Cupriavidus necator N-1: one gene and its partner. Each later gene encodes a partner of the first gene's protein in a complex. Links are inferred from orthologs where the notes say so. Each region holds a gene or a part of one and is shown in the gene's direction. Other genes may lie near its edges. The genes, in order: ybiB and obgE.

Region 1 (3,296 bases):
AACACCGCGGTGGGCGTCACGCGCGTGCCGCAGGACTACCTGAACGTGGCGCGCGTGCTGGACCTGTCGGAATGGAAGGTATTCACGCGGGTGCTGTTCCCCGCAGTGCTGCCCTACATGCTGACCGGCGTGCGGCTGTCGATCGGCACCGCGTGGCTGGTGATTGTCGCGGCCGAGATGCTGACCGGCGGCACCGGCATCGGCTTCTGGCTGTGGGACGAATGGAACAACCTGAAGGTCGAGCACATCGTGATCGCGATCTTCGTGATCGGCATCATCGGGCTGCTGCTCGAGCACGCGCTGCTGGCGCTGGCCCGGCGCTTCAGCTACGGCGCCAACTGATACGCGGGGAGAATCGCCATGGACAAGTTCGTCAGCATCGAAAACGTCGGCCAGACCTTCAAGACCCGCAAGGGCCCGTTCGTCGCCCTGCGCGATATCAACCTGCAGATCGCCGAGGGCGAGTTCATCACGCTGATCGGCCATTCCGGCTGCGGCAAGTCCACACTGCTGAACCTGGTCGCGGGACTGGCCACGCCCACCACCGGCGCGCTGATCTGCGCCGGGCGCGAGATCGCCGGGCCGGGGCCAGAGCGCGCGGTGGTGTTCCAGAACCATTCGCTGCTGCCGTGGCTGACGTGCTTCGAGAACGTCTACCTGGGCGTGGAGCGCGTCTTCGCCGCCAACGAGAGCAAGCCGCAGCTCAAGGCGCGCACGCATGACACGCTGGCGCTGGTGGGCCTGACGCACGCCGAGAACAAGTACCCGCATGAAATCTCCGGCGGCATGAAGCAGCGCGTGGGCATTGCCCGCGCGCTGGCGATGGCGCCCAAGGTGCTGCTGATGGACGAACCCTTCGGCGCGCTCGATGCGCTCACGCGCGCACACCTGCAGGACGAGCTGATCAAGATCGTGGCGCGCACCCGCAGCACGGTGGTGATGGTGACCCACGATGTCGACGAGGCCGTGCTGCTGGCCGACCGCATCGTCATGATGACCAACGGCCCGGCCGCGACCATCGGCGAGATCCTGAAGGTGGGCCTGCCGCGCCCGCGCGACCGCGTCGCGCTGGCCGATGACAAGGCCTACCACGCCTGCCGCACCGCGGTGCTGGACTTCCTCTACCGCAAGCAGCGCAACCCGGCGCTGCAGGAAGCCGCGTAGTGTCCTCAGGAGGCGATGCGCGGTGACCGCCGGCGGTGGGCGCGGCGGCCTGGCTCCGCTATCATGAACCCAGAACAGACTACCCCCACGCCGCCATGACCACGCCAGCCACGTCCTTCCCTGCTGCCCGCTATATCAAGGAGATCGGCCGCGGCGTCAACGGCGCGCGCGCGCTGCCCCGCGATGACGCGCAGGCCCTGTTCGACGCCATGCTGGCCGGGCGCGTCTCCGACCTGGAGCTTGGCGCCATCCTGATGGCCTACCGCATCAAGGGCGAGGCCCCGCACGAGCTGGCGGGCATGCTGGAAGCCGCCCATGCGCACTGCCAGCCGCTGCCGGCGCCGCCTGACCGGCAGGTGGTGGTGATCCCCAGCTACAACGGCGCGCGCAAGCAACCCAACCTGGTGCCGCTGCTGGCGCTGCTGCTGGCGCGCGAAGATGTCCCCGTGCTGGTGCACGGCACGCGCCTGTTCAATGGCCGCGTGACTAGCATGACGCTGTTCGAGGCCCTGGGCGTGCCCTTGTGCGCGACGACCGACGAGGCCTCGGCACGGCTGCGCGAGGGCAGCGACCTCGGGCCGCTGGCGGTGCTGCCGGTGGATGTGCTGTCGCCCGGGCTGTCGCAGCTGCTGGAGCGGCGCACCGTGATCGGCCTGCGCAATTCGGCGCATACGGTGGCCAAGATGCTGCAGCCGGTGGGCGAGCATTCGCCCGCGGAAGGGTTGCGCCTGTACAGCTACACCCACCCCGAATACCGCGAGACGCTGACCGACTACTTCTCGCATGAGCCCGCCAACGTGCTGCTGGCACGCGGCACCGAGGGCGAAGTGGTGGCCGATGCGCGCCGCACCAGCCGCATCGACTGGCTGCATGAGGGGCACCAGCAGACGCTGGTCGATCCGGCCGTGGGTTCACTGGCCGAAGTGCCTGAACTGCCGCCCGGCAGCGACGCCGGCCAGACCGTGGCCTGGATCCGGCGCGTGCTGGACGGCGCGGCGCCGGTGCCGGCACCGATCGCGATCCAGGTCGATGCCATCCGCGAATGCCTGCGGCAAGGCACCCACGTGACCTGGGCCAGCCCGGTCTGAGCCAGCCCCGGGACCGCTGTCAGGCCTTGCGCGGAGGCAGCGGGATGCGCTCGGTCTCGCCCGGCACGTGCGGGAACTGATCGTCCTCCCAGCGCTGGGCGGCAGCCTCGATCGCCACCTTGCTGCTGGCAACGAAATTCCAGTAGATAAAGCGGTGCCCGTCGGTCGGGTCGCCGCCCAGCAGCATCACGCGCGACGGCGCCGTGGCCGTCAGCGTCGCGGGCTGGCCCGGCGTGAGCACCACCATATGCTCGGCCGGCAGCGGTTCGCCGTCGAGCGCCACCGCGCCATCCACCGGATAGATGCCCCGCTCGGCATGATCGGCCGGGATCTCCACGCTCGCGCCCGCATCCAGCTCGATCGCCACATACAGGGTGCGGCTGAAGACTTTGACCGGAGAGATCTGGCCAAAGGCATCGCCCGCAATCACCACCATGCGCACGCCCGGCCGCTCGATCCGCGGCAGCGTGGCGGCGGGATGGTGGAAGAACGACGGCTCGGCACCCTCATGCTCCTGCGGCAGTGCCACCCAGGTCTGGATGCCGTGCAGGCGGGCACCGGCGGGGCGCACATGCTCGGGCGAGCGTTCCGAGTGCACGATGCCACGCCCGGCGGTCATCCAGTTGACGTCGCCCGGGCGGATCGCCTGGTCGCTGCCCAGGCTGTCGCGATGGATGATCTCGCCCTCGAACAGGTAGGTGACCGTGGCCAGCCCGATATGGGGATGCGGACGCACATCAGCGCCGGCGCCCGGCGGCAGCTGCACCGGCCCCATATGGTCAAAGAAGATAAACGGCCCGACGGTCTGGGTAGCGGCGGCGGGCAACAGCCGGCGCACGGTAAAATCGCCCAGGTCGCGCACATGCGGCTTGAGCAAGTGTTCGATAGCAGACATAACTCCTCCGGTGGAATGAGAGAGGCTCGCAAGGATGCCAGCGCGCCGCAGGTGGGTCGAGTGTAGCCGCTGCTGCAACAAATCATTGCAGCAGCGGGCAGAACCCCCGTGCCCCGCGCCGCTCTAATATCCTGTGCGCCGAACCGTGG
Region 2 (3,159 bases), 3.0 Mb from region 1 along the record:
GCGGGATTCCTGCTCGCCGACCTGACCTGAGCCAGGGCGCGGTTCCTTTGTGGCGATGCCGCCGCACGCAGGCTATGTGCCTGTTTTCTTTGCGCTTTTCCCTGATCTCGTTTACAATTCCCGGTTTCCTCCGGTAGCTGCGCTCGCTTTGCGGGTTCTGGCCGGCGGGAGATAACCGGGCCGCAGTGAGCCCATCCAGACGCCAGGCCGTGCAATTGACCGGCCGCGCAGGATGCGCCAGTGCCGGCATACGGCGTTTTATTCACATCCGAGAGGTTCGACAATGTACGCGGTCGTAAAAACCGGCGGCAAGCAATACAAGGTTGCTGCTGGCGAAAAACTGAAAGTAGAACAGATACCGGCAGACATTGGCGCAGAAATCACGCTCGACCAGGTGCTCGCAGTGGGCGCCGGCGACCAAATCAAGTTTGGTACGCCGCTGGTTAGCGGGGCTTCCGTCAAGGCTACCGTTATCTCCCAAGGTCGTCACGACAAAGTGAAGATCTTCAAGATGCGCCGTCGCAAGCACTACCAGAAGCGTCAAGGCCATCGTCAGAATTACACCGAACTGCGCATCGAAGCGATCGTTGCCTGATCGATCGAGCGTAACCAGGTAAAGCGACAGGAGTAAGACATGGCACAGAAAAAAGGCGGCGGTTCCACGCGGAACGGCCGTGATTCCGAATCGAAGCGTCTGGGCGTGAAGGTGTTTGGTGGCCAGGCCATCAACGCCGGCGGCATCATCATCCGCCAGCGCGGTACCCGCGTGCATGCCGGCGACAACGTCGGCGTGGGCAAGGACCACACGCTGTTTGCCCTGGTGGACGGCCACGTGCAGTTCGCCGTCAAGGGCCCTGCCAAGAAGCAGCAAGTCAGCGTCGTTCCGGCGGCCTGATAACAGCCTTTGCAGGATGAAGGCCCCGCAACGCTTGCGGGGCCTTTTCTTTTCTGGCGACAATGTCAGTTCGCCAGCCCGGTTGGAGGCTTCCAGCCGCTGATCCGCCGATCCATCACGGAAACCCATCATCATGAAGTTCATAGACGAAGCCCGAATCGAAGCCATCGCCGGCAACGGCGGCAATGGCAGCGCCTCGTTCCGGCGCGAGAAGTTTGTGCCCTTCGGCGGCCCGGATGGTGGCGATGGCGGCCGCGGCGGCAGCGTGTTCGCCGTGGCGGACCGCAACATCAATACCCTGATCGACTTCCGCTACGCCAGGAAGCACGTGGCCCGCAACGGCGAGAATGGCCGCGGCTCCGACTGCTACGGCGCCGCCGGCGAGGACATCTCGCTGCGCATGCCGGTGGGCACGCTGATCACCGACATGGACACCGGCGAAGTCATCGCCGACCTGACCGAGCACGGCCAGCGCGTGTGCCTGGCCGAAGGCGGCATGGGCGGCTGGGGCAACCTGCATTTCAAGTCCAGTACCAACCGCGCGCCGCGCCAGCAGGTGGACGGCAAGCCGGGCGAGCGACGCATGCTCAAGCTTGAACTCAAGGTGCTGGCCGACGTCGGCCTGCTGGGCATGCCCAACGCCGGCAAGTCGACCTTTATCTCGCATATCTCCAACGCGCGTCCGAAGGTGGCGGACTATCCGTTCACCACGCTGCACCCGAACCTGGGCGTGGTGCGCGTGGACCATGAGCAATCGTTCGTGGTCGCCGACATTCCCGGCCTGATCGAAGGCGCCGCCGAAGGCGCGGGCCTGGGCCACCAGTTCCTGCGCCACCTGCAGCGCACCGGCCTGCTGCTGCATATCGTCGACCTGGCGCCGTTCGACGAGGCAGTCGACCCGGTGGCTGAGGCCAAGGCCATCGTCAACGAGCTGAAGAAGTACGACGAAACCCTGTACGACAAGCCGCGCTGGCTGGTGCTGAACAAGCTCGACGTGGTTCCCGGGGAAGAGCGCGCCGCCCGCGTGAAGGATTTCATCAAGCGTTACAAGTGGAAGGGGCCGGTGTTCCAGATTTCGGCGCTGACCGGCGAAGGCTGCCGCGAGCTGATCTACGCGATCAAGGATCACCTGCTGGCGATCAAGGCCGCAGAGGCCGCGGCGCTGGCCGAGCCGGACATCCGCCTGGACGAGCGGCTGCACAACGTCGACCAGGGGCAGGGCGAGGCATAAGCCGGGGCCGCCGCTGGCGCCCCACCACAGAAGAATACCCACGGACAATTCGGGCGCGGCGCCCGCCGCCGGCTGCCCGGGAGACAGGATTCCCTTCATGCAATCGGTCATCGCGCAGGCAAAGCGCATCGTCGTTAAAGTCGGCTCCAGCCTGGTCACCAACGACGGCAAGGGGCTGGATCACGACGCCATCGCCCGCTGGGCGGCCCAGATCGCCAAGCTGCGCGTAGCCGGCAAGGAAGTGGTGCTGGTCAGCTCCGGCGCCATCGCCGAAGGCATGCAGCGCCTGGGCTGGGTGCGCCGCCCGAAGGAAATCCATGAGCTGCAGGCCGCCGCCGCCGTCGGCCAGATGGGCCTGGCGCAGGTCTATGAAAGCCAGTTCGGCCGCTACGGCATCCGCACCGCGCAGGTGCTGCTGACACACGCCGACCTGGCCGACCGCGAACGCTACCTCAACGCCCGCTCGACCCTGCTCACGCTGTTGTCCCTGGGTGTGGTGCCGATCATCAACGAGAACGACACCGTGGTCACCGACGAAATCAAGTTCGGCGACAACGACACGCTGGGCGCGCTGGTGACCAACCTGATCGAAGGGGACGCGCTGGTGATCCTGACCGACCAGCGCGGCCTGTATACCGCCGATCCGCGCAAGGACCCGGCCGCGCAGTTCGTGGACGAGGCCCTGGCCGGCACCCCCGAGCTGGAAGCCATGGCCGGCGGCGCCGGCACGTCGATCGGGCGCGGCGGCATGCTGACCAAGATCCTGGCGGCCAAGCGCGCGGCCAAGTCCGGTGCCCACACCACCATCGCCTCCGGGCGCGAGGCCAACGTGCTGGAGCGACTGGCCGCGGGCGAGGCCATCGGCACACAGCTGCTGGCGCCGACCGGGCGGCTCACGGCGCGCAAGCAATGGATGGCCGATCACCTGCAACTGCGCGGCCGGGTCGTGATCGACAACGGCGCGGTCGAGAAGCTCACCAGCGGCGGCAAGTCGCTGCTGCCGATCGGCGTGACGGAAGTGCAGGGCGAGTTC

Evidence for each region.
Region 2: the proteins of ybiB (region 1) and obgE are in contact, whole or in part, in a crystal structure (PDB 8BFT), measured with the Escherichia coli proteins. The link is inferred for Cupriavidus necator N-1 from one-to-one orthologs.

The regions. Positions count from the first base shown.
Region 1 is NC_015726.1:365,051-368,346, reverse strand. What follows is about bases 277-3,255. They hold ybiB (DNA-binding protein YbiB), read left to right. Parts: upstream 277-1,259; coding sequence 1,260-2,252; downstream 2,253-3,255. Other genes in these bases: CNE_RS01825 (pirin family protein), read right to left, coding at 2,272-3,147; CNE_RS01835 (ABC transporter ATP-binding protein), read left to right, coding at 361-1,164; ntrB (nitrate ABC transporter permease), read left to right, coding at 277-342. Also shown: more of ntrB, read left to right, coding at 1-276.
Region 2 is NC_015726.1:3,319,495-3,322,653, reverse strand. Bases 236-3,077 are described here. They hold obgE (GTPase ObgE), read left to right. Parts: upstream 236-1,028; coding sequence 1,029-2,126; downstream 2,127-3,077. Other genes in these bases: proB (glutamate 5-kinase), read left to right, coding at 2,224-3,077; rpmA (50S ribosomal protein L27), read left to right, coding at 635-895; rplU (50S ribosomal protein L21), read left to right, coding at 284-595. Outside these bases: more of proB, read left to right, coding at 3,078-3,159. UniProt on the Escherichia coli protein: An essential GTPase which binds GTP, GDP and possibly (p)ppGpp with moderate affinity, with high nucleotide exchange rates and a fairly low GTP hydrolysis rate.